3 regions of the Streptomyces sp. AK08-02 genome follow, and region 2 is predicted to be linked to each of the others. Evidence: riboswitches for the same ligand, from Rfam matches in the RefSeq annotation. Region 2 holds a riboswitch; each other region holds the start of a gene.
The links. A riboswitch is a leader RNA that binds a small molecule or an ion and turns the genes downstream of it on or off. The one in region 2 is predicted to bind cyclic di-AMP.
Positions count from the first base shown of each region.

Region 1: linked by a shared signal. The riboswitch ahead of PV734_RS18610 (LysM peptidoglycan-binding domain-containing M23 family metallopeptidase) and the one ahead of PV734_RS28475 (transglycosylase family protein) in region 2 are both predicted to bind cyclic di-AMP.
Region 3: linked by a shared signal. The riboswitch ahead of PV734_RS41825 (NlpC/P60 family protein) and the one ahead of PV734_RS28475 (transglycosylase family protein) in region 2 are both predicted to bind cyclic di-AMP.

Region 1 covers NZ_JARAZV010000008.1:231,530-237,960, reverse strand. The annotation lists gene PV734_RS18625 (TetR/AcrR family transcriptional regulator) at 1-350, shown strand, start outside; gene PV734_RS18620 (SGNH/GDSL hydrolase family protein) at 499-1,284, opposite strand; gene PV734_RS18615 (DUF6250 domain-containing protein) at 1,407-2,126, opposite strand; gene PV734_RS18610 (LysM peptidoglycan-binding domain-containing M23 family metallopeptidase) at 2,296-3,255, opposite strand; cyclic di-AMP (ydaO/yuaA leader) riboswitch at 3,260-3,417, opposite strand; gene PV734_RS18605 (alpha-galactosidase) at 3,721-5,814, opposite strand; gene PV734_RS18600 (tyrosine-protein phosphatase) at 5,985-6,431, shown strand, end outside.
Region 2 covers NZ_JARAZV010000014.1:97,293-103,723, forward strand. The annotation lists gene PV734_RS28455 (Ppx/GppA phosphatase family protein) at 1-214, opposite strand, end outside; gene PV734_RS28460 (DUF501 domain-containing protein) at 211-846, opposite strand; gene PV734_RS28465 (septum formation initiator family protein) at 896-1,366, opposite strand; gene eno (phosphopyruvate hydratase) at 1,616-2,902, opposite strand; gene PV734_RS28475 (transglycosylase family protein) at 3,264-3,992, opposite strand; cyclic di-AMP (ydaO/yuaA leader) riboswitch at 3,996-4,167, opposite strand; gene PV734_RS28480 (transglycosylase family protein) at 4,351-5,352, opposite strand; gene PV734_RS28485 (cytochrome P450) at 5,515-6,431, opposite strand, start outside.
Region 3 covers NZ_JARAZV010000028.1:49,011-55,441, reverse strand. The annotation lists gene pcrA (DNA helicase PcrA) at 1-2,015, opposite strand, end outside; cyclic di-AMP (ydaO/yuaA leader) riboswitch at 2,283-2,458, shown strand; gene PV734_RS41825 (NlpC/P60 family protein) at 2,466-3,665, shown strand; gene PV734_RS41820 (hypothetical protein) at 3,691-4,044, opposite strand; gene PV734_RS41815 (NlpC/P60 family protein) at 4,526-5,659, shown strand; gene PV734_RS41810 (response regulator transcription factor) at 5,699-6,431, opposite strand, start outside.

The DNA of each region.
Region 1 (6,431 bases), on a different contig from region 2:
CGGCCGTGCGCTGGTACGCGCCGACCGGTCAGGCCAAGGGCTGGCGGCTGTGGATCGAGGGCTGGGCGGTGTCCCTGCGCGACCCGGCGCTGCGGGAGGTCGCCGGCGACCTGGACCGGCGCTGGAAGGCCGCGATCACCGAGGTCATCGCGGAGGGGGTGGCCGCGGGCGAGTTCGAGTGCCCCGACCCCGCCGGCACGGCACTGCGGCTCACGGCGCTGCTGGACGGGCTGGCCGTCCAGCTGACGGCGTACGACGGGGTGTCACGGACACGGGCCGAGCAGTGGGTGGACGCCGCGCTGGCCGGGGAACTGGGGCTTGAGCGGGCGGCGTTGACCGGCCCCAGGTGAGTGACCTGGTCGTCGACCCGGGGCTGCGCCCCCGGACCCCCGCTTCGGCCTGGACGGCCTCGTCCTCGAGCGCCGGACGGGCTGCGGGTGCCCGCCCGGCGCCGAGAAGTGCCGAAGCCCCGCAATCGACTCACGCGAACGACTCGCCTCAGGCGACCCAGTCGATGCGGCTCTTGATGTCGTCGGGTGACAGGTGCCCCTTGGCCGTCACGGTGTCCCCGGACGACTCGCCCCTCAGCCGCCGCCCGATCCACGGGACCAGGTACTCGCGGGCCCAGTGGACGTCGTCACGGCGGATCTCCAAGGTGCCCCGGGGAGGCAGCGGCGGCCACGGCTGGTCCGGGTCGGCCGGGATTTCGAGGCCGAGGATCTGCCCCGCGCGCAGCGCCACGCGCGTGTGGCCCTCCGCCGACAGATGGAGCCGGTCGCCGTCCCAGGCCCTGCGGTCCTGGATGGTCTTCAGGGACCACAGGTCGAGCACCGGACAGTTGTACCGGTCGGCGATGGCCCGCAGGTGTCCGTTGTACGTGGCGATCTTGCCGCGCATGTGCTTCAGGACGGGGACGTTGCGGGTGTCGAACCCGGTCGTCACCATGACCGTGCCGACCTCCGAGGTGAGGCCGATCACCGCCCGCTCGAACCGCTCGGCGACCTCGTCCGGGTCGCTGCCGGGCCGGATGATGTCGTTGCCGCCCGCGCAGAAGGAGACCAGGTCCGGCGCCTGCTCCCTGGCGAGGGGAAGCTGCTCGGCCACGATCTGGTCGAGCAGCCTCCCGCGTACCGCGAGGTTCGTGTAGTCGAAGTCGCCCTCGGGGCGCCGGTCTGCGAGCAGAACCGCGAAGCGGTCCGCCCAGCCGACGAACGCCCCGTCGGGGCCGGGGTCGCCGACGCCCTCGGTGAAGCTGTCCCCCACCGCCACGTACGACCCGATCACCGCTCTGCTGTCATTTTTCGAATCGTCTGCCACATCGGCCCATGATTCACCTTCCGATGTGAGCTACGCGACCGTAGGAAGGGGTTGACGCGCGGTGAGATAAGCCACTTGCCAAGTGTTGGTCAACCCGGAATAACGGGGACCCGCAGCTCACGGACACTGAAGTCGGTGATCCTGAAGTGGCTCCAGGTCGTACGGAAGGCAAAGTGCCCACTGGTGTACGGGTCCTGGTCGCTGTAGTCGAAGACGAGCCGCCCGTTGTTCCACCAGCGAACCGTGGATCCGGCCGAGACGATCCGAACCCGATGCCGTTGGTTCGCGACGAGCAGCGGCTCCGTGTAGTCGTAGACCAAGGGGCGCACTCCGGCCTCGCCGACGTAACGGCGCAGCCGGGTCGTGGTGTTGGTGTTGGCGCCGTAGCCGACGTAGTACGTCTTGAGGTAGTCGTACTCCGCGAGGGCGCCGCTGCGCGCGGTGGCGAACAGGTCGTCCGGGGAGCGTACGTCGACGGCGTTCCAGAAGTTGTTCAGGTCGGAGACCCGGTCGTGCGCCCCGCCCGCCGAGACCGGCGTCGCCGTGTACTCGATGACGTACGGACCGCGCAGCCCGCGCCTGAACCAGATGGTCGCGCCGCTGGGTACGTCGACCTCCAGGACACCTCGGACCGCCGTGACGCTGCCGCCGTCCTGGAGTTCGACGGCCCACTGGCCGAGGCCGTGCCGGAAGTCGTCGCGGGCGAGGAGGCGTCCGCACGTGGCGGCATCGGCGCGCGCGGCCGGGGCGAGCGCGGTGAGTGCCGCGCCCGCGGCCAGGGTTCCGAAGGCTCTGCGAGTGGTCGTCACGAGGCGGCTCCTTGTGAGGGGAAAGCGCTTGCGCGGATGGGGAGTTCACTATCACACCCGCACGCGCGGACATGAACACGCCGAAGGCCGGACCCCGGGATCGGGGTCCGGCCTTCGGTCGATGTGCTCGGTGAACAGCCTCGACTGACGTCCGTGCGGGAGGTGTGCGTCAGCCGACGGCAACACCCTTCGAGCGGAGGTAGCCGACCGGGTCGATGTCGGATCCGTAGTCCGGAGTGGTGCGGATCTCGAAGTGGAGGTGAGGTCCGGTCACGTTGCCCGTGGCACCGGAGAGACCGATCTGCTGACCCTCGCTCACGCTCTGGCCGGCCGAGACGGAGAGCTGGGAGAGGTGGGCGTACTGGGCGTAGTAGCCGTCGGCGAGCTGGATGACGACCTGGTTGCCGTACGCACCGCCCCAGCCCGCGGAGACGACGGTGCCGGCGCCGACCGCCTTGAGGGAGGTGCCGGTCGGGACGACGAAGTCGACGCCCGTGTGGTATCCGCTGGACCACATGCTGCCCGCCACGCGGTAACCGGTGCCGATGGTGGCGCCGGTCACGGGGAGGGTGAAGCCGCTGGAGCTGCTGGTGTCGGCGGCCTCGGTGGTCGTGGAGGTCTCGGCCGTCGCGCTCTCGGCGGCAGGCTTGGAATCCGTCTTCCGCGTGGACGTCGAGGAGGACGAGGGAGCCGCGGAGGACGAGGAGGTCGACGCGGCCTTCTTGCCGATCGTCAGCTTCAGACCGGGGTGGATCAGGCTCGGGTCGGCACCGATGGCGGTCCGGTTGTCCGAGTAGAGCTTCTGCCAGCCACCGCTGACGCTCTCCTCCTGGGCGATCTTCGAGAGATAGTCGCCGGCCCGGACCGCGTAGGTCCTGACGCTCGCCTTCTTCGCCGCGGCGGACTTTTCGGTCTTTGCCGTCTGCACGGAAACGGAATCGGCCGTTACGGACTTGGCCGTTTCCGAAAGCGACTGAACAGCCTGAGTCGTGGACTCCGCCGTGGCCGCGTGGGCGCCGGTGGCTCCCAGCAACGGCAGGGCGAGAGCCGCTCCGCCGGTTCCGGCGACGGCTATCGAGCGAGTGAATCGCTGGGACTTCGGACGGCGGTGCTTACCCTTCGCGGGCATGACGAATTCCTCTCCGTCGCCTGCGAGGTGAGCTGTCGGGTGCGGACTGGAGATGTCCGGCCACGCCTGAACGTGACTTAACCCCAAGCCTGTTCCAGAGACCGGAACAGGCGTTCTACCTGTGGGTCCCCCGCTCCTGCCGTACTCGGGTGTTCGATGCGGGCTCCGGGCGGCGGCAGGATTGGGCGTCCGTCCGGATTGGTGGCGAACGTAAGCGACCAAGACGCACGGAAACAAGCCTCAGGTTCCCTGTGTACGGGTTTCCTGTGATCCTCCCCGGAATTTCCGGTCACTGTCCGTGAATTCCGGATCTGTCAGCCCCTCGAACTTCCTTTAATCACGCCGAAATTACGTGAACATGACGGCGACACACCGTCACGAATATGACGCTGCTCACGCACCGGATTCACAGCAACCCCCATTTCCCGGCGAGTTGGAATTAAGGCGCTATAACGGACAGAAGCATCAGATGCGACGCAGTCGGAAAACTGCCGCATCAAGGTCACCCTTCAGCCCGGTTCGCAAGCCGCGATGCAGCAGCACCGCCCCTCTGTGAATTTCGCCCGTTTCGCGGCATTCGTACGTCGCCGACGGGTCGAGCCCGCGCAGCCGCAGCGCCGGAAGCGGCTCACCGTGGTGCTGCGCCTGGAGCCATGCGAGGACGACGGTCTCGTCCCCGAGCACGTACTGCACCGCGCTCAGTCCACCGGTCGGCCGCCGCAGCCGGTAGAGGTCGCCGCGCTGTACGACGGGCCGGATCTCCTTGTAGAGCCCCACCCACTCCCCGGCCTCGGTCAGCTCCTCCTCCGTCCACCGGGCGAGGTCGCCACCGACGCCGAGCACCCCGGCCATCGCACTGACGAACCGGAACCGCAGGGAGCTGATCCGGCCGTTGAGCTGGGTGTTCGGACTGTCCGTGACCCAGGCGGCCATGACCCGCGCCGGATGGATCTGGCTGAAACCCTCCTGGATGGCGAGGCGGTCCAGCGGGTCCGTATTGTCGGAGGTCCACACCTGGTCCGTACGGGCGAGGACACCCAGGTCGATCCGGCCACCGCCGCCGGAGCAGGACTCGAAGGCCACCCCGGGGTGGGCCGCCCGCAGCCGGTCCAGCAGGGCGTACAGCCCGTGCACGTGGTCGACCCACAGACGCTGGGGGTAGTCCTCGCCCGGCCAGCCGGCGTCGGTGAAGCAGCGGTTGAAGTCCCACTTCACGTAGTCGATCGGGGCGCTGGAGAGCAGCCCGTCGAGCTGCTGCCAGAGGTACTCGCGGACATCCTCACGGGCGAGGTTCAGGACGAGCTGGTTGCGGAACTCCGTCCGCTTCCGTCCCGGCTGGAACTGCACCCAGTCGGGGTGCGCGCGGTACAGGTCACTGTCGGGGTTGACCATCTCCGGCTCGACCCAGATGCCGAACCGCATACCGAGCGCGTGCACGTACTCGGCGAGCGGTCTGACACCCGCCGGGAAGCGGTCCGGGTTCGGCGTCCAGTCACCGAGACCGGCCCGGTCGCTGGTGCGGGCCCCGAACCAGCCGTCGTCCACGACGAACAGCTCGACACCGATCGCGGCGGCCCGCCGGGCCAGCGTCCCCTGCTGCTCCTCGGAGATGTCGAACTCCGTGGCCTCCCAGGAGTTGTAGAGCACGGGCCGGTCCCGGTCCGCGTCGGGGACGACGAAGGCGCGCTGGTACGTGTGCCACGCCCGGCTCGCCCCGCCGTGCCCGGAGTCGGTCCACAGCCCCGCGAAGACGGGCGTGGTGAAGGACTCGCCCGCCGCCAGCCGCAGCAGCCCCGAGTCGTCGTATCCGGCGCCGCCGGTGATCTGCACGCGCGCGTCGGGCAGTTGGGCGACGGCGATCCGCCAGGAGCCGGACCAGCCGAGCGCGCACGCGTACACCTCGCCGTGCTCCTCGGTCGCTTCGGTGTCGAGCGCCACCCAGGGCAGGTGCTGGTGCCCGGTGTGGCCGCGCCTGCTGCCGATGACCTTCTCACCGTAGGTGAGGTCCGTCCGCACTAGACGGGATTCGGCGGCCCACCGTCCATGGAGCTGGGAGAGGCGCCAGCCGTCGCGCTCGGGAAGCGTCCAGGTGGCGGAGTCCGCGCGGAGCAGCTCCAGCGGGCCGGCTCCCTCGGGCGCGTCATGGGCGAGGGTCACCCAGCGCTCCACCACGTCGTGGCGCATCCGGTAGTGGAGCGTGATCGACAGCCCCGCGTCACGGAACCGGAGCCGCAGTTCGTCGCCCTCGTCACCGCCCTCGGTCTCGTACGCCTCGAAGCGCCACTCGGTGCCCCGGCGCTCGTCGCTCCGCACGGACAGCGCGGGCCGCACGAAGCGGGGGCCGCCCTCGACCGGGTACTCCTCGTGACCGTCGAGCGGGGCCTCGAAGGGCCAGTAGTCAGGCAGCGGACGGACGGCGAGCGCCTCGGCGTCCGCGAGGGCGATCCTCGGGCCCCAGTGCAGATGGAGCAGCTCGTCGTCCTCGGTGAGGTGGACGGCGTAACTGCTCGTGGGCCCCGAGAGGAGCCAGGTACGACCGGTTCCGGCAATTTCCAGCATCATGTCCCCACAGATCCGAACAGGCACGCTCAAGCATCAACATCATCAGTGCCACGGCGGCCGACGGCAACGCCTGTGGAAAACTCATTGGCCTGCTCACCCATGTCGTATCGTCGAAGCGCGCCCGTCGACGAGCAGCGTCCGCGGGGCGGTGTGGGAGGGGAGCCCTCGTGACGCAGCAGGTCCCGTCGACCGAGCCCGAGCTGGGTGGCGTACGCAACTTCCGTGACGTGGGCGGGCTTCCGACGGTGGACGGTCGGCGCGTGGCGCACGGTCGGCTGTTCCGCAGTGGTCATCTCGCGCACGCGACCGACGAGGACGCGGTGTTTCTCGGTTCTCTCGGGCTGCACACGATCTTCGACTTCCGCAACGCGGCGGACATCAGGCTGGAGGGGCCGGACGTCGAGCTGCCGGGCGTGCGCAACGTGAACATCCCGCTGTCCGACCCGGCGCACGGCGCGGAGTTCTGGAAGATGGTCAGGGACGGCGATCTGGACGAACTGCGGAGCCTGCTGGCCGACGGCAAGGGCGAGCAGCGGATGATCAACTCCTACCGCGAGATCGTCAGGGACCGCACGGCCGAGCACTCCCGGATGCTCCACGCGCTGGCCGAGGAC
Region 2 (6,431 bases):
GCTCCTTGATGATCCCGGCGTACTCCCGGCAGGCCGCGAAGGTCCGTTCCAGCGCCTCGGGGGCCAGCCGCCCCGTACGGTCGACGCCCTGGCCGAGGCGGACGATGGTCATCCGGCGGTCCAGGTCGACGAGTTCGCCCGTCTCCGGGTCGGCGTCGGCGACGAGGAGGCGGATCGAGTTCGTACCGCAGTCGATGGCGGCGACACGGGTCACTTGCCGCCCTCCCCGGACTCCAGCGCGTCCACCGGATCCGCCGAGTCCACCGGCTTGAACGCGAAGTGGCCGCCGGAGTCGTTCGTGTGCACCGTCCAGCCCTCCCCCGCCGGAGGCCCCGCGCGCATCACGCACGGCCCCTTCGCCCACCACTCCGGCAGCATCGCGATCGCCTCGTCGCCCAGGGGGTTCACCCCGGGGCCGGCGGCCAGCGAGTGGCCCACGAGGACGTGCAGGCACTTCACGCGGTCCGGCATGCCGCCCGCGCTCGGGAAGCCCTCCAGGACCTCGATCGCGTCACGGCGTGAGATGTAGTCCTCGTGCGCGGCCCGGTACGCGGCGGCCAGCTCCGGATCCGTCGCCAGACGTTCCGTCATCTCCTTCATCACGCCGTTCGCCTCCAGCGTGCCGATCGCCGAGGCGGCGCGGGGGCACGTCAGGTAGTACGTCGTGGGGAAGGGAGTGCCGTCCGGCAGGCGCGGCGCCGTCTCGACGACGTCCGGGTGCCCACAGGGGCAGCGGTGCGCGATGGCTCGCAGCCCGCGCGGCGGGCGGCCCAGTTGCCGCTGGAAGGCCGCGACGTCCGCGTCGGTCGGCTCGGTACGCGGGGTGGGAGGCGGGGGCGTGTCCATACCTGTCTTCTCTGTTCCGTTCACTTCACTAATGAACTCACTGGTGAGCTCACTGGTCGGCGGCGTCGGCCTTGTCCACGCCGTCCCAGACGTTCGCGTACCAGGGGCGGTCGGCCGCGCCCAGGTCGACGCGCGACTGCTTCGCCGCGTCCGGGTCGATCACGACGTAGCCGGTCTCGCCCGGCATCACGTAGTGCAGCCGCTGCCTGATCTGCTGTTGCGCGTACGCGTCGTCCTGCCAGCGTGCCTTCAGGTCGCGCAGTTGCTCGACCCGCCGGCTGGCCTGGTCGCGCTCGCGCTCCAGGTCGGCGATGTCGGCGCGCTGGGAGACGTACTGCCTTATCGGGTAGGCGAGGGCCACGATCAGCGAGCAGAGCACCAGGACGAGCAGGGCCGCCCGGCCGGTCAGGCGGGAGCGGCGGGCCTGGCGCTTGGTCTGCGAACGGTAGACGCGGGCCGCCGTCTGCTCGCCGAGCAGCTTGATCCTGGTCGCGGTGGAGAACCGGTCCCGGTTGGTCACTGATGCTCACCTCGCAGCTCTACGCCGGTCACGCCCGCGCGACTGCGTCCTTTCGGCCGGGGGTCCGGGGGTCGTCCCCCGGGAAGGCCCGGTACGGCCATGGTCCCCGCCTCCCGTTCACACGCGCGTACGTCCCCGCACACGGTACGGGACCGGATACGGGGACGTACGTACGACTGGCTATGCCTTAGCCCGGGAAGGCTCAGCCCTTGCTGTGCCCGTGGTCCGCAGAGCGGACGTGGGGAAGGCTCAGCCCTTGAAGCGCGGGAAGGCCGAGCGGCCGGCGTAGACCGCCGCGTCGTCGAGGATCTCCTCGATGCGCAGGAGCTGGTTGTACTTGGCGACGCGGTCCGAGCGGGCCGGGGCGCCGGTCTTGATCTGGCCGCAGTTCACCGCGACGGCGAGGTCGGCGATGGTGACGTCCTCGGTCTCGCCGGAGCGGTGGGACATCATGCACTTGAAGCCGTTGCGCTGGGCCATCTCGACGGCGTCCAGGGTCTCGGTCAGCGAGCCGATCTGGTTGACCTTGACGAGCAGGGCGTTGGCGCTGCCCTCCTCGATGCCACGGGCGAGGCGCTCCGGGTTGGTGACGAAGAGGTCGTCGCCGACGATCTGGACCTTGTCGCCCAGCTTGTCGGTGATGGTCTTCCAGCCGGCCCAGTCGTCCTCGTACAGCGGGTCCTCGATGGAGATGAGCGGGTACGCGGAGACGAGCTCCTCGTAGTACTCGGTCATCTCGGCGGCCGTGCGGGACTTGCCCTCGAACTCGTACTTGCCGTCCTTGTAGAACTCGGACGCGGCGACGTCGAGCGCGAGGCCGATCTGCTCGCCGGGGACGTAACCGGCCTGCTTGATGGCCTCGATGATGAGGTCGAGCGCGGCGCGGTTGGACTCCAGGTTCGGGGCGAAGCCGCCCTCGTCGCCGAGGCCGGTGGACAGGCCCTTGGTCTTCAGCACCTTCTTGAGGGTGTGGTAGATCTCCGCACCCCAGCGCAGCGCCTCGGAGAAGGACTCCGCGCCGATCGGGGCGATCATGAACTCCTGGATGTCGACGTTGGAGTCCGCGTGGGAGCCGCCGTTGAGGATGTTCATCATCGGAACGGGCAGCAGGTGCGCGTTCGGGCCGCCGAGGTAGCGGAAGAGGGGCAGGTCGCTGGCCTCGGAGGCGGCGTGGGCGACGGCGAGGGAGACGCCGAGGATGGCGTTGGCGCCGAGGGAGCCCTTGTTGTCGGTGGCGTCCAGGTCGAACATGGCCTGGTCGATCAGGCGCTGCTCGGTGGCGTCGTAGCCGACGAGCTCCGGGCCGATCTGCTCGATGACGGCGAGGACGGCCTTCTCGACACCCTTGCCGAGGTAGCGGTTGGGGTCACCGTCGCGCAGCTCGATGGCCTCGAAGGCTCCGGTGGAGGCGCCGGACGGGACGGCGGCACGACCGGTGCTGCCGTCATCGAGGCCGACCTCGACCTCGACGGTGGGGTTGCCTCGCGAGTCGAGGATTTCCCGGGCTACGACGACGTCGATGGACGGCACGAGCATCTCCTTTTATGGAATGTGACGCGGGTACGCGGGGCTGCTGAGGCCTCACGGGTACGGGGCCGCGGCGGCTCCGCGTTGATGAGCCTAACCGGCTCGGGGGGATCGGCCAGCCGTCCGACCACCCCATGGACGGAACACGAACGGAACCGAGGGTAAACATTGTTCCTCAGGGAAACAAAAAGCCCCGCCCCGGTGCGTACGGGGGAACACGCACCGGAGCGGGGAGCCCGTGGGGGACGGGGGTGACCCTCACGAGGTCTTCACTATGGAAGGCACGGATGTGAGGGCGCTGTGGTTCACCTTCGAGCGGACTGTACTTCGAGCGGCCTGTCCGCCCCTGGGATCGGCTTTCGACCCTGGGTCAGCTGAGGTGCAGCTGCTGGCCCGGGAAGATGAAGTCGGCGTCGTCGATGATGTCCTTGTTCAGCTGGAAGAGCTTCTGCCAGCCGCCCTTGACGTGGTGCGCCTCGGCGATCGCGCTGAGGCTGTCGCCCTTGACGACCTTGTACTCGCCGTCACCCTTCTTGACCTTCTTGCCGGTCGGGGTGGTGACGGTCTTCTTCGCGGCGGGCCGCTCCTGCGAACGGGAGGCCTGCTGGTTGCCGGTGGAGCGGGTGGAGGTCTCGCTGGAGCCGCTGGAGCTGGAGCCGCCGGACGAGTTGTTGTTGCTCGAACCCGTGCTCGTACCGCTGCCGCTGCTCGAACCGCCGTCGTAGGACGCGCTGGACAGGCCCGTGCCGCAGACCGGCCAGGCACCCTTGCCCTGGCCCGCGAGGACCTTCTCGGCGATGGTGATCTGCTGGGACTTCGAGGCCTGGTCGGCGGTGCCGGCGTATGCCGTGCCGCCGTACGCGGCCCAGGTCGAGGCGGAGAACTGCAGGCCGCCGTAGTAGCCGTTGCCGGTGTTGATGGACCAGTTGCCGCCGGACTCGCACTGGGCGACGGTGTCCCACTCGGCGGAGGTGGCGGCGGAGGCGGAGCCGGCCGCCAGCAGCGGAGCGGCGACAGCGGCACCGGTCACGCCGGCGATGGCGACGACGCGGGTGGCCTTGGACGGACGACGGTGCTTGCCCTTACCGGAAAACAGCATGAAAGATCCCCTCACCGACGCCTGCGAGGTGAGCTGTCGGGTTCGGGCCGGTTGAGTTGCCCGGCCGTACGCCCCTGTCGGGCGGCGTACGGCTTCACCCCGAGCCGCTCCGGACAACTGCCCGGTGCGGCACCTACCTTGGGTCCCCCGCTCCTGCCTACGGCGCTTGACGCGACGACTGTTCCCGTTCGGCCGTTGGCAGGATTCGGCGTTGCGACCGGCGGGGCCCACTGTGGCGGGCGATGACGACCGTAAACAGCTGATCCGATGAAATACAAAGACGATCAGGGCTTCTGAGACCTATCTCTCACCGCATCGATAACGGACATTCAGCGTGAAAACAGGACGTGAACTTCGGTTAGTTTTGCCCGGGTTCGCTACCTACCGCAAGGATCTGACCGGGGAGAACGAGGCCCGAGCTCGCGTCAAGGAAGGCGTCGCTCCCGGCGGTGGATTCGGACTGCTCGCCGACGAGATCCAGAGAGCCGGTGACGTCCCATAGGGCGTCTCCGATGCTCGCCGCGTACGACCCCTCGGCCTTGCCGCGGTGACGGCCGGTACCGGCAGAGGTCTCGGTACTGCCCGCACCGCTCACCTTTTCTGCCTTCTGACCTGATTTGCCAGCATCCCCACCCTTTGCTGCTCCTCCGGGTGAACTGTCGCCTTCCTTCGAACCGTTCGCACCGGGCGACGAGGTGGAAGGGGACGGCGAGGTGGCCGACCCGGCCGAGTCACCGGCGTCGGCGGAGCCGGTGGTCGCCCCGCCGGACGGCGTCGGGGACGGCGACGAGTCCGAACCCCCGGTCAGCGCCGAGGAGCCGGTGGAGGGGGACCCCGAGGGCGTGGGCGACGCCGAGGTCGAGGAGGAGGAAGAGGAGTCCGACCCCGAGCCCGCGATCACTCCCAGGCCCAGACCCGAGACATCACCCTTGTCCGCATCGGCGTCATCCCCGGCCACACCGGTGTCGACGTCGGCCGAGCCGGTGTCCTTGCCGAGCCCGGACAGCAGCGCGCAGGCCTCCCAGGCGCCGGCGCCCTGGTCGGCGAGGATCTTCTCGCCGACGGCTATCTGCTGCGAGCGGCTGGCCTGGTCGGCGCTCGGGGCGAAGGAGAGACCGCCGTACTTCTCCCAGTCCGCCTGGGTCAACTGGAGCCCGCCGTAGTACCCGTTGCCGGGGTTGGCACTCCAGGAGCCGCCGCTCTCGCACTCCGCGACCCGGTCCCAGGTGGTGCCACTGGCCGCGCTGGCGCCGGTCGCGCCGAGCAGCGGGATGGCGATGGCGGAGCCGGCGACGCCGGCCGAGACGAGCAGCGCCGGGGCCTGGCGGGGGCGACGGTGACGACCGTTCCCGGAGAGCATGGGGTTGCCTTTCGCGAGACAGCGGGGACCAGTGCGACGCGTGATGCCGGGCATCGCACTGGTGCACGAACGTAGCCGCAGGCGATCGCCAGTCACAAGTTCATGCCGCAGAGATCACGTGAAGATCACATTGTTGAGGGAGTGTCACCTTCTCGTGATCTTCTACGGTGCCGCCGGCAAGGTCTGGCCGGATTCGTGCACCGGCGTGAACTCGACGGGCAGGGTGCGCAGTCCACGCATGATGAGCCCGCCCCGCCATCGCAACTCGGCCGGATCCGCGGCGAGTCGCAGGTCAGGGAGGCGGGTGAGGAGGGTGGCCAGCGCGCTGCGGCCCTCCAGGCGGGCGAGCGGGGCTCCGAGGCAGTAGTGGATGCCGTGGCCGTATCCGAGGTGCTGGTTGTCCCGGCGGCCGAGATCGAGGGTGTCGGGGTCGGCGAACCGCGCCGGGTCCCGGTCGGCGGCGGCGAGGACGACGAGGACGGGGTCGCCGGCCGCGATGTCCTGCCCGCCGATGCTGACCGGGCGAGTGGCATAGCGCCAGGTGGCCAGCTCGACGGGGCCGTCGTAGCGGAGGAGTTCCTCGATGCCCGTTTCGAGGAGGGAGGAGTCCGCGTCGGCCAGGGACGCCTGGAGGCGGGCGCGCTGCTCGGGGTGGGTGAGCAGGGCGTGGACGCCGTTGCCGATCAGGTTGACGGTTGTCTCAAAACCGGCGAACAGCAGGATGAAACTCATGGCGACGACCTCGTTCTCGGTGAGGTGCTCGCCCTCGTCGGAGGCGCGGATGAGTCCGGAGATGAGGTCCTCACCGGGTTCGGGCACGTCGGACAGCGCCTCGCGCTTGCGGTGGATCAGCTCCGCGAGATAGCTCCGCATCTTCTTCACGGACCGAGCGACCCCACCCCGGGGCCCGCCCCCGTGCCGGATCATCATCCCGGCCCAGTCCCGGAAGTCGTCCTGGTCCTCGCGGGGTACGCCCAGCAGGTCGCAGATCGCGTAGATGGGCAGCGGGAAGGCGAACTCGTGGATGAGATCGGCGGAGCCGCTCGCCGCGAACCGGTCGATCAGCTGATCGGTGAGTT
Region 3 (6,431 bases), on a different contig from region 2:
AACACCACGGGAAACTCAAGGCCCTTGGCGGTGTGCAGGGTCATCAGGGTGATGACGCCCGAGCCGTCGTCGTCCTCGTCGGGGATCTGGTCAGAGTCGGCGACCAGGGCCACCCGCTCCAGGAACGCGGCGAGCCCTGCCGGAGCCGGCGCCTCACCTTCGGCGGCGGGCTGATCGGCCTCCCCCGCCTCGGCGGCCGCTACCGACTCCTGCTCGAACTCCAGGGCCACCGCGGCGAGTTCCTGGAGGTTCTCGATCCGGGTCTCGTCCTGCGGGTCGGTCGACGCCTGCAACTCGGCGAGGTAGCCAGTGCGTTCGAGCACCGCTTCGAGGACGGTCGCCGGGCCCGCGCCCGACTCCACGATCGTCCTCAGGTCCTCCATCAGCGTGTTGAACCGCTTGACGGCGTTGGTCGACCGGGAGGCCATGCCGTACGCCTCGTCCACCCGCTTCAGCGCCTGCGGGAAGCTGATCTTCTCGCGCTGGGACAGCGCGTCGATCATCGCCTCCGCGCGGTCGCCGATACCGCGCTTGGGCACGTTGAGGATGCGGCGCAGCGGCACCGAGTCCTCCGGGTTGGCGAGGACACGCAGGTAGGCCAGTACGTCCCGGACCTCCTTGCGCTCGTAGAAGCGGACACCGCCGACGACCTTGTAGGGCAGGCCGACGCGGATGAAGATCTCCTCGAAGACACGCGACTGGGCGTTCGTCCGGTAGAAGACGGCGACGTCACCCGCCTTCGCGTCGCCCGCGTCCGTCAGCCGGTCTATCTCCTCGGCGACGAACTGCGCCTCGTCGTGCTCGGTGTCGGCGACATAGCCGGTGATGCGCGCGCCCGCGCCCGCGTTGGTCCACAGGTTCTTGGGGCGCCGCGACTCGTTGCGCTCGATGACCGCGTTGGCTGCGCTCAGGATCGTCTGCGTGGAACGGTAGTTCTGTTCGAGCATGATCGTCGTCGCGTCCGCGTAGTCCTCCTCGAACTGGAGGATGTTGCGGATCGTCGCGCCCCGGAAGGCGTAGATCGACTGGTCGGCGTCTCCCACGACGCACAGCTCGGCGGGAGGCAGATCGTGCTCGCCGGGCGGTACGTCCACCGGGTGTTCGGAGGTTCCGACGAGTTCCCGTACGAGCGCGTACTGGGCGTGGTTGGTGTCCTGGTACTCGTCGACGAGGACGTGCCGGAAGCGACGGCGGTAGTGCTCGGCGACATCCGGGAAGGCGCGCAGCAGGTTGACCGTCGTCATGATCAGGTCGTCGAAGTCGAGCGCGTTGGCCTCACGCAGCCGCGACTGGTACATCGCGTACGCCTGGGCGAGGGTCTTCTCGAAACCGTCGCTCGCCTGGGCGGCGAAGTCCTCCTCGTCGATCAGCTCGTTCTTCAGGTTGGAGATCTTGGCGCTGAACGACTTGGGCGGGAAGCGTTTGGGGTCCAGGTCCAGGTCGCGGCAGACGAGCGCCATCAGTCGCTTGCTGTCGGCGGCGTCGTAGATGGAGAAGGAGGAGGTGAAGCCGAGCCTCTTGCTCTCCCGCCGCAGAATCCGTACGCACGCGCTGTGGAAGGTCATCACCCACATCGCGTTCGCGCGCGGGCCGACGAGCTGCTCGACGCGTTCCTTCATCTCACCGGCGGCCTTGTTGGTGAAGGTGATCGCGAGGATCTGGCCGGGATGGACGCCTCGCTCACCGAGCAGATACGCGATGCGGTGCGTGAGCACACGCGTCTTGCCGGAGCCGGCTCCCGCCACGATGAGCAGAGGGGTGTCGGCGTGCACGACGGCCGCGCGCTGGTTCTCGTTGAGCCCGTCCAGGAGCGCGGCCGGGTCCACCACGGGGCGCGGGGCGCCGTCGCGGTAGTACGCGTCCCGGTCCGGCGGCGCGTCGAACTTCCCGCCGAACAGATCGTCCGGAACGGTCTCCGGCACATGCTCGTCCTCGGGCGGTGGCGGGGGCTCCTCCGCGTGGGCCCGAGGGCTCTGGAGGTCCGCCAGGAAGCTGTCGTCAAAGAGGCTGCTCATCGCTCTCCGAGTCTAGGCGCCCCCACTGACAACCCGCCGCCACCCCGAAAACAACGCAGCCGGGATGCGAGCCCTGGATCAGACCTCACTACACACAACCTGATAATTACTTCCATAACACCCTGAATTGAATTCAAAGAGCCATGTTTAGGGTCGAGGTCACAAAAACGTATCGGGCATAGCGGTCATCAACCTTCACAGAAGCCACACCCGTTGGTTAGCGTGCCGTAAGGCCGCTCGACCTCCACCGGCGAACATCGCCGGGCCGCGCGGCCTCCGCCGAGTCCGATCGTGCCGCCCCGTGCGGCAGGAGCCGGGGACCCACCGAGAACTTGGGGTGAATCGGTCCGACTGCCGTCCAGGGCAAGGACCGTAGGGCAACCCTTCCGAATTACCCGCCCGAACCCGACAGCTAACCCGGTAGGCGGAACGTGGAAGGAGTCGCCTCCCTTGGCGTCGTCGCACCGCAAGTCGCGTCCTACGGGAACGCGCGTAGCAGGCATACGGCCCCCCGCCTTCGCCACGGCGGCCCTGACCGCCTCCGTAGCCCTGCTGACCCAGACCGCCAACGCCGCGTCGGCGGAGCCCGGCACGCCACTGGCACCCTCGGCCGACGGCCGGCCGAACATGGAGGAGGTCGAGGCGGAGGTCGACGACCTCTTCCACCAGGCCGAGTCGGCCGCCGACGTGTACAACGCCGCCAAGGAGAAGGCCGTCAGGCAGCAGGGCCGTGTCGACGCCCTGATGGACGACGTGGCCCGGCGCACCGAGAAGCTCAACGACGCGCGCGAGGAGCTGGGTTCCTTCGCCGCGGCCCAGTACCGCACCGGGTCGGCCGCCCCCGACACGGCGACGTTCCTACTGGCGGACACCCCGCAGGACTACTTCGACCAGAACCAGCTGACGGACCGCCTGACCGCCCGCCAGAAGGACACGGTCGACGAGTACGTCAACCAGCAGGCCGAGACGACGCGGAAGCGCCAGGAGGCCACCGCGAGCCTGGAGTCGCTCACGGAGTCCCAGAACGACCTGCAGACGACGAAGACCGCCGTCCAGACGAAGCTCGCACAGGCCCGCCGGCTGCTTACCCGCCTCACCGCCGAAGAGAAGCTGCGGCTCGCGGCCATCGAGCGCGCGAAGCAGGCGGAGGCGCGCCGCCAGGCGCAGGAACTCGCCCGGCAGCAGCAGGCCGCCGAGCAGCGACGCCGGCAGGACGCGGCGGCGGCTCAGCGGTCACCGAGCACCACCACTTCGGACACCGCCACCCCCGCGGTCCCCGACTCCTCGTATGCCGGCAAGGCCGAGAAGGCCCTCGCCTTCGCACGCGCACAGGTCGGCAAGCCGTATGTCTGGGGTGCGGCGGGACCAGATTCATACGACTGTTCGAGTCTCACCCAGGCCGCCTGGTGGGCCGCCGGAGTCAGCCTTCCGCGCACCACCTACGACCAGGTGAACGCTGGGACAACCGTCTCGCTCTCCGATATCCAACCCGGTGACCTGGTCTTCTTCTACGAAGGCATCAGCCATGTCGGCCTGTACATCGGCAACGGCATGATGATCCACGCACCGAAGCCGGGTGCCTACGTCCGCGAGGAGTCGATCTTCTACGACGGCGAGTCCGCGATCCACAGCGTGGTGCGCCCGGCCTGACCAGCCGACGGGGGAGCTCGGCTGGTCAGGTCCAGAGCACTGCGATGAAGATGTTCGCGGTGGTGAACAGTCCCACCAGTCCGAACAGGCGCTTGTCCACGGTCTCGTCATCCCGCTTCACATAGACGAGGCCGAGGATCACGATCAGCAGGGCCAGCTTGAGGCCGATCTTGACGTTGTTGACCGGCTGGTCGTCGGCCTGATTGAGGCCCACCAGGGCGACCCCGGTGACCAGCATGGTGAAAGCACCGTGCAGCATCGCCGGCACGAAGCGGGCCGTGCCCTGTCCCATCGCCTTCAGCTGGGTGAGGAACCCGCCCAAAAGGCAGGCGATGCCGATGATGTGCAGACCGACGCAGAAATGGATGAGTACGTCCATGAGCCGGAGCCTAGTCAGCGGCTCCCGCGTCGTACGACACCGGGCCGGGCGTACGGCCTTAGCGAGGTGTCCGCCCGGCACCCTACGGTTGAAGGCACCTCGCATATATGCACCCCATAGCACCCTGTAACCCTCACGCGCCCCGTGAACCGCCGCATCGGTCAGCCCTCTGCGCGAGTCGGCGACGCCGAAAGGGGATCACGGTCGCATGCGGTCACCCGGCGGTCGGCTGAGGCCAGTTCCGTACATGGCGTTACCTCACCACACCCCCAGGTTTAGCGTCCTGCACCAGGTGACCGGCTCCCCACCGCCGCCCGGGCCAGGGGCGGCAGTCGGACACCACCGCCGAGAAAGTCCGGCGGCGGACCGCTCCCCCTGTGCGAGCCGTCGCCGGACGCGCCACCGCCCTCCTGGGCCGCTTCCCAGGCAGTCTTCCGGCGGTCGTCGTGGTGGCGGTCGTACGAAAGGACGTGACGCCCCCGTGGCCGCGCACCGCAAGCCCCGACAGCGCTCACTCAACGGCAATACGGCCCGCACCGCCGCGACGATCGCCCTCGCGGGCGCGGCGACGGCGACCGGCTTCGACGGCATCGGGTACGCCGAGCCACAGCTGACAACGGCGCAGGTGGAGGCCAAGGTGACCAAACTGTACGAGGAGGCGGAGGTCGCCACCGAGAAGTACAACGGCGCGAAGGAGAAGGCCGAGCGGGCGGAACGGCGGCTGGGCACCCTGCGGGACGAGGCGGCACGCAAGGAGGAGCGGCTCAACTCGGCGCGGGAAGCGCTGGGTTCGATGGCCGCGGCGCAGTACCGCTCCGGCGGTCTCGACCCCGCGCTGCAACTCGCCCTCTCCGACGACCCGGACAGGTATCTGGACGGCGCCGCGTTCGCCGAACGGGCGGGCACCAGGCAGGCGTCGGACGTGGCCCGCGTACGCAAGCAGCTGCGGGAGATCGAGCAGCTGCGCGGGGCCGCCCACGTAGAGCTGGCCACCCTCAGATCCCGTCAGGCCGAGCTGAGCCGCCACAAGAAGACCGTGACCGGAAAGCTGGGCGAGGCCCGCCAACTACTGTCCCGCCTCACCACGGAGGAACGCGCCCGGCTGGCGACGGAAGGCGGCAGTGGCAGTTGGGGCGGCGGCTGGGGTGGGGGGCACGCTTCACGGTCGTCGGGGAGTGCGCGGGAGGGCCTCGGGTCATCAGGAGCGACCGGAGTCGCTGGGGCCCCCGGTGCGGCCGGGACCTCCGGAGTGGCCGAGGCGCCCAACTCACGTGCGGCGGCGGCTGTCGCCTACGCGTACCAGAAGCTCGGCAGCCCCTATGTGTGGGGCGCCACCGGGCCGGACGCCTTCGACTGCTCCGGCCTCGTCCAGGCCGCGTACCGCTCCGCAGGGATCTCCCTTCCCCGCACCACCTACGCCCAGATCAACGCCGGCCAGCGGGTCTCACCGTCCGAACTCCTCCCCGGCGACCTGGTGTTCTTCTACTCGGGCATCAGCCACGTGGGCATCTACGTGGGCCACGGCCAGATGATCCACGCCCCGAACCCGTCGGCGCCGGTACGGGTGGCACCTCTGGACGAGATGCCGCTCGCGGGCGCCACAAGGGTGGTGTGAGACAACGCCGACCAGGCGGCCCCTCTCCCCCTTCTCCCCCTAGACCAGACGCCGTGCCGTGGCCCACCTCGTCAGCTCGTGCCGGTTCGACAACTGGAGCTTCCTGAGTACCGCCGACACATGCGACTCCACCGTCTTCACGGAGATGAAAAGCTGCTTGGCGATCTCCTTGTACGCATAGCCCCGGGCGATCAGCCGCAGTACCTCTCGCTCGCGCTGGGTGAGGCGGTCGAGATCCTCGTCCACCGGTGGGGCGTCCGTGGACGCGAACGCGTCCAGGACGAACCCGGCGAGGCGCGGCGAGAACACCGCGTCGCCGTCCTGGACACGGAAGACGGAGTCGACGAGGTCCGTGCCGGTGATCGTCTTCGTCACGTATCCGCGCGCGCCGCCCCGGATCACACCGATGACGTCCTCGGCGGCATCCGACACGGACAAGGCCAGAAAACGCACCGGCTGGGTGGCGTCGCCCATCAACGGCGCACAGCGGCGCAGGACTTCGACACCGCCACCGCCCGGCAGATGGACGTCGAGGAGAACCACCTCGGGCCGGGTGGCGGTGATGACGGTGACCGCCTGGTCGACATCGGCGGCCTCGCCGACCACCTCGACGCCGGTCCGCTCGGTCTCCCCGATCTCGGCCTGGACGCCCGTACGGAACATACGGTGGTCGTCGACGAGAACCACACGCACCCGTCGCCCGCTCGTGTCACCGCTGCCGCTGCCGGCGGACCGGCCTGCCTGTGCGGCTGGGGCAGATGCCGTCGGTTCG